One region of the Actinotalea sp. JY-7876 genome, then DNA from elsewhere that is predicted to be linked to it. Evidence: riboswitches for the same ligand, from Rfam matches in the RefSeq annotation. Region 1 holds a riboswitch; the other holds the start of a gene.
The links. A riboswitch is a leader RNA that binds a small molecule or an ion and turns the genes downstream of it on or off. The one in region 1 is predicted to bind cyclic di-GMP.
Positions count from the first base shown of each region.

Region 2: it holds a riboswitch for cyclic di-GMP, as region 1 does, so the genes downstream of both, H2O74_RS07505 (BldC family transcriptional regulator) here and H2O74_RS12260 (EAL domain-containing protein) in region 1, are expected to answer to the same signal.

Region 1 is NZ_CP059493.1:2,659,546-2,662,741, forward strand. Features, by position in the region: gene H2O74_RS12250 (DUF4012 domain-containing protein) at 1-280, opposite strand, end outside; gene H2O74_RS12255 (low molecular weight phosphatase family protein) at 401-991, shown strand; cyclic di-GMP riboswitch class I at 1,097-1,173, shown strand; gene H2O74_RS12260 (EAL domain-containing protein) at 1,183-2,043, shown strand; gene H2O74_RS12265 (hypothetical protein) at 2,089-2,457, opposite strand; gene H2O74_RS12270 (FAD-dependent oxidoreductase) at 2,707-3,196, shown strand, end outside.
Region 2 is NZ_CP059493.1:1,596,427-1,599,622, forward strand. Features, by position in the region: gene rpsA (30S ribosomal protein S1) at 1-348, shown strand, start outside; gene coaE (dephospho-CoA kinase) at 437-1,084, shown strand; gene H2O74_RS07500 (pyroglutamyl-peptidase I) at 1,081-1,728, shown strand; gene H2O74_RS07505 (BldC family transcriptional regulator) at 1,808-2,014, opposite strand; cyclic di-GMP riboswitch class I at 2,030-2,104, opposite strand; gene uvrB (excinuclease ABC subunit UvrB) at 2,283-3,196, shown strand, end outside.

The sequences.
Region 1 (3,196 bases):
GGTCGGCGAGGGTCGTCTCGGCGGCGGCACGGTCACCGGCGAGCACCTGGTCCTGGAGCTGCGTCACCAGGCCCGCCGCGGTGAGCAGCTCCTCCCGGGCGCGCAGCGCGTCGAGGGCGAGCCACCCGGCCCACGCGACGAGCAGCACCAGCAGGCACTGCACGGCGGTCAGGACGGGGCGGCGTCGGCGACGTCGGGCGGCGGACGCGTGCCGCGGCGCCTCCGCGGCCCGGCGCGAACGGCGGGTGGGCGCGGCCTCCACGCCCCCGGCGTTCGTCACCACTGGCTCCTCTGGTTGACCCCGTGCAGCGGCCGAGCCTACTCATCGCGGCGGCGCGCGTGACCACCACGGCCACGACGCCGACTGACGCGCGGCGCCCCGACCCGCCACACTGTGCCCGTGACGACCGACTCCTCCGCACCGACGTCTCGCGCCACCTTCTCGATCCTGACCGTGTGCACGGGCAACATCTGCCGCTCCCCCGCGGTCGAGCGCCTCCTCGCGGCCGGGCTCGGCCCCGACTCCGGCGTGAGCGTGACCAGCGCCGGGACCCACGCGATGGTCGGCTACCCCGTCTCCGAGCCGATGGTCCCGCTGCTGACCACCGCTGGCGGCACCGCGGACGGCTTCGCCGCCCGGCAGCTCACCGAGCGCCTCGCGCGCGACGCCGACCTGGTGCTCGCCCTGACGCGCGCCCACCGCAGCGCCGTCGTCGAGGCCGCACCGGCGACCGTGCGGCGCGCCTTCACGCTGCTCGAGTTCGCCCGGCTCGCGGCCGCCGTCGACCCGGCGCAGCTGCCGGCCGGGACCCCCGCCGAGCGCCTCGCCGCGCTCGTCCCGCTCGCGACGGCGCAGCGCGGGCGCACCCCGGTCGCGCCCGACGCCGACGACGTCGTCGACCCGTACCGGCGCGGGGACGCGGTCTACGCGCAGGTCTTCGACGTCATGGCACCCGCCGTCGCGACGATCGTGGCGATCGCCCGCGGCTGACCCGCCCCGGTGGGCCGAGCGGGTGAACCCGCGGCGGCAACCGCAACTCTCGCGTCATCGCGCGCCCGCGCCGCGCTCACACTCAGTGACAGTCCCTCACCGGGACGACGACAAGGGCACACCCGTCGCGAGGCGGGGCCGCAACGCCACGGGACCGCACGCCGGTCGGCCGGGCTACCGAAGGGACACGCATGGCCACGCTCGACCGCGCCGCCAACACCGACACCGCGCTGGACGCAGACCAGGGCGCCGCGCAGCTCGCGCTCGGCCTGTTCAACCGTCGTCCCGACGCCCTCGAGGTCGAGCTGCAGCGCGAGCTCGGCGGCGGCCAGCTGCGCATGCACTACCAGCCGCAGCTGGACCTGGGCGACGGCCGCGTGGTCGCCATGGAGGCGCTGATCCGCTGGGCCCACCCCGACCACGGCCTCATGACGCCGGGGCAGTTCCTGCCCCTGGCGGAGAGCAACGGTCTCATGGGCATGATCGACACGTGGGCCCTGCGCACCGCGTGCCGCGACGGCGCCTGGCTGGCCTCGCGCGGCCGCACCATCGAGGTCGCCGTCAACGTCACGGCCTCCCAGCTCACCGACCCCACCTTCCTCACCGAGGTCGAGCAGGCCACGCGGGCGGCCGGCCTGCCCATCGAGCTGCTCACGGTCGAGATGGGCCTGCGCGACGTGCTCGCCCAGATCTACGCGGCGCGCGACGTCGCGCTCGGGCTCCACCGTCGCGGCGTGCGCGTCTCGGTGAGCGACGTCGGCACCGGCGCCTCCTCCCCGGGCCGCCTCGCGCAGCTGCGGGTCGGGGAGGTCAAGGTCGACCGCGCGCTGACCGCCGCGATGGACGACGCGAGCATCGGCACGGTCGACGTCGTCCGCGAGATCGTCGCCGCCGCGAAGGCCGACGGTGCCCGGGTGGTCGCCGAGGGCATCGAGACGCCCGCGCAGTACGAGGCCGCACGCCTGGCGGGCTGCGACCGGGCGCAGGGCTACCTGCTGGGCCGGCCGGCCCCGCTCGAGGACCTCGCCGGGCTGCTCGCTCGCTCGCGCTGAGCCCTAGCCCGGCGGGGCCGGTCGACGCACCCCGGCCCCGCGGCCTCACAGGGACCGGACGAGCTCGACGGCCTGCAGGAGCGTGAGGTCCGGCTGCTGCCTGCGCACAGCGACGACGGCGCTCACCTCGCCCTGCTGGTCGCGGCACCGCCGCACCGCGTCGACGTCGAGCCCGGCGGCGACGGCGGCGACGGACCCGTGCCGGGCGGCGAACCACGCGGCGCGCCGGCGCTCGTCCGCACGCTCGGCGACGAACCCGACGGCCGCCACCACGACGACGCCCGTGAAGAGCGCCGTGCCCGCGCCCGGCAGGTCGAGCAGGAGGAAGCAGACGGCGGACGAGAAGGACAGCACGACGCCCAGGACCAGCAGCGTCGTCGACAGGCGGCGGGACGGCCTCGTGCTCGTGGGCATGGAATCTCCTCGGGTCCGTGGTGCGGCGGGTGTGCCGCGCCGGCGCTCCGGACGCTAGGCGGGGAGCCCCGGCGGGCACGTCGCCCGAGCGACCGACGCCACGCGCGCGGCGTCCGACCCACGGCCCACCTCCGCGCGGCCCGCATCGCCCGGGGTGACGACGCGTGACCCGTCCCTGCCGCAGGTGATCGTGAGGCAGGACACGCCCCGCGACCCACCCCGCCATACCCCCGGGGGTATCGTGGAGGCATGTCCACGACCCCTCCCACCGCCCCGGCGCGGATCGTCGTCGTCGGAGGTGTCGCGGGCGGCATGAGCGCCGCCGCGCGCGCCCGGCGGCTGGACGAGCACGCCGAGATCGTCGTCCTCGAGCAGTCCGACTACGTCTCGTTCGCCAACTGCGGCCTGCCCTACCACCTGTCCGGCGAGATCGCGGAGCGCGAGGCCCTCCTCCTGCACACGCCCGCATCCCTGGCCGCTGCCCTCGCGCTGGACGTGCGCACCGGGACACGCGTCACCGCCGTCGACCCGGCCGCTCGCACCGTCACGGTGCTCACCGCGGACGGGCCGGACACCCTCTCCTACGACGCGCTCCTGCTGGCGCCGGGTGCCGTCGCCGTCCGGCCGCCGATCGACGGGCTCGACCACCCGTCCGTGCACGCCCTGCGCACCGTCCCCGACCTCGACGCGCTCGACGCCCGGGTGGCGGCCCTGACCCGCGACGCGGGCTCGACGCCGC
Region 2 (3,196 bases), 1.1 Mb from region 1:
CCCGCGCTGTACGGCATGGCCGCCGAGTACGACGAGAAGGGGAACTACAAGTACCCCGAGGGCTTCGACCCGGAGACCAACGAGTGGCTCGAGGGCTTCGAGGCGCAGCGCGAGACGTGGGAGGCGCAGTACGCCGCCGCGCACGCCCGCTGGGAGGCGCACAAGAAGCAGGTCCTCGAGGCCGTGCAGGCCGACGCGGACGCGTCGAGCAGCACCTCGGAGTCGAGCTCCAGCTCCAGCAGCAGCAGCGCGTCGACGTACTCGTCGGCTCCCGTCGAGGAGGCCGCGGGCACGCTCGCGTCCGACGAGGCGCTCGCCGCTCTGCGCGAGAAGCTCACCGGCAACTGACGCCCGCGCCTCGGCGCGACGTCGGCACGGCCGCACGACGGGCCGGTCACCTTCGGGTGGCCGGCCCGTCGGCGTCTAGGCTGGATCCGTGACCGTCGACGAGGAGCTCACGGGCGATCGCGCCAGGACGGTTCGGCGGATCGGCCTCACGGGCGGGATCGCCGCCGGCAAGTCCGTCGTGGCCGCGCGTCTGGCGTGGCTCGGTGCGGCCGTGGTGGACCACGACGTGCTCGCGCGGCAGGTCGTCGCCCCGGGGAGCCCCGGCCTGGCCGCCGTCGTGGCCGCCTTCGGCGGGGGTGTCCTGACCGCGGCCGGCGAGCTCGACCGGCCTGCCCTCGGCCGGGTGGTGTTCGCGGACCCGGCGGCGCGCGAGCGGCTGAACGGCCTGGTGCACCCGCTCATCCGGGCGGCGGCCCACGCCGCGGAGGCCGCCGCGGTGGCGGCCGGGTACGACGTCGTGGTCCACGACATCCCGCTGCTGGTGGAGACCGGCCAGGCCGGACGCTTCGACGAGGTCGTCGTGGTGGACGCCCCGGCCCAGCTGCGCCTGCGGCGTCTCGTCGAGGGGCGTGGGCTGGACGCGGAGGAGGCCTGGGCGCGCCTCGCCGCGCAGGCGGACGACGAGGCCCGGATCGAGGCGGCGGACGTCGTGCTCGACGGCGCGGGCTCCGTCATGGACCTGCAGGCCCAGGTGGACCGGCTCTGGGAGCGCTGGCGCACGGCGGCACCCGCGTGAGCCGGACGGTGCTCCTCACGGGCTTCGAGCCGTTCGACGGGCAGGTGGCGAACGCGTCCTGGGACGCCGTGCGTGCGGTGGCTCAGGGCTGGGACCGCGACGAGCAGGTCGTGGTCGCGCGGCTGCCGGTCTCGTTCCGCGGTGCACGCCAGCGGCTGCGGGACGCGGTCCGGGAGCACGCGCCCGACGTCGTCGTGCTCGTCGGGGAGGCGGGCGGCCGGTCCGCCGTCGGCGTGGAGCGCGTGGCGCTCAACGTCATCGACGCGCGGATCCCGGACAACGACGGCTCCGCGCCGGTGGACGTGCCCGTCGTGGCCGGCGGTCCGACGGCGCTCCTGAGCGGTCTGCCCGTCAAGGCGTGCCTCGCGGCGGTGCGCGCGGCGGGCGTCCCGGCGGAGGTCTCGAACACCGCCGGCACCTACGTGTGCAACGCGACGTTCTACGCGCTCATGCACCTGCTGGCGTGCTCACCCGGCCTCCCGGGCGTGCGCGGCGGCCTCGTGCACGTCCCGCGCGACGTCGCGCAGGTGCGTCCCGGTGAGGCGTCGCTGCCGGTGGGGCAGTCGGCGGTGGCGCTGTGGGCCGTCCTCGGGGCGTGTCTCGACGGCAGCGAGATCACGATGGCCGCCGGGTCCGAGGCGTGAGTCGGCAGGCGGGGTGACGCGGGTCGGCCCGGCCCGGCCCGGCGCTCGCGCGTCGGGCCGACCGGGCCGGTCGCCGGTGTCAGTTCTGCTGCGTCGGCACCATCGAGAGCAGGCCCTCGATCTCGGCAGCGACGAAGCGGCGGTGACCGCCGAGGGTGCGCACGGCGCTGATCTTGCCGGCGTTGGCCCAGCGCGTGACGGTCTTGGGGTCGACCCGGAACATCGTCGCGACCTCGCCGGGCGTGAGCAGGGCGTTGGTCGTCGTGGTGGTGGGGGCTGTCTGCATGTCGTGTCCTTGTCATCTGGTGGCTGGGCTGCCCTGGTCGGGCCCCTGGCTTTGCGTCCCCGCCTTGCGGCGGGTTTGCCCTTGTCTGTGACGAGGCGGTGGTCCGGATGATCCGGACTCCGTGCCTCACAACACGGTATCGGGGACGAACCGGACAGGCTTGAGGGCGCGCCGATGTGATCTACGTCACACGAGATCGTCGCGCGGCTGTGCCGGCCGGACCGACCCCGGGACGGGCCGTGTCGGACCCGCGACGTACCGTGGAGCCATGCGCCCCGTGACCGACCTCCAGCGCCGTGCCGCCACCCTCGAGGTGGTCTCCGAGTACACCCCGTCGGGCGACCAGCCCACGGCGATCGCCGAGCTCACCGAGCGGATCCAGGCGGGCGAGAAGGACGTCGTGCTCCTGGGCGCCACGGGTACCGGCAAGTCGGCGACGACGGCGTGGCTCATCGAGAAGCTGCAGCGTCCGACCCTGGTGATGGCGCCGAACAAGACGCTGGCGGCGCAGCTGGCGACGGAGTTCCGCGAGCTGCTGCCGAACAACGCGGTCGAGTACTTCGTCTCGTACTACGACTACTACCAGCCCGAGGCGTACATCGCGCAGACGGACACCTACATCGAGAAGGACTCGTCGATCAACGACGAGGTGGAGCGGCTGCGCCACTCCGCGACGAACTCGCTCCTGACGCGGCGCGACGTCATCGTGGTGGCGTCCGTGTCGTGCATCTACGGCCTCGGCACGCCCCAGGAGTACGTCGACCGCATGGTGCACCTGGCCGTGGGGGACCAGATCGAGCGCGACCAGCTGCTGCGCCGGTTCGTGACCATGCAGTACACCCGCAACGACATGGCGTTCACGCGCGGCACGTTCCGGGTCCGCGGGGACACCGTGGAGATCATCCCGGTGTACGAGGAGCTGGCGATCCGGATCGAGTTCTTCGGCGACGAGATCGAGGCCATCCACCTGCTGCACCCCCTGACGGGCGACGTCCTGCGCTCGGAGGCCGACGTCCACCTGTTCCCGGCGACGCACTACGTCGCGGGGCCCGAGCGCATGGAGCGGGCGATCTCCTCGATCGAGGCCGAGCTCGAGGAGCGGCTGGCCGAGCTCGAGCGGCAGAACAAGCTGCTCGAGGCGCAGCGGCTGCGCATGCGCACCACGTACGACATCGAGATGAT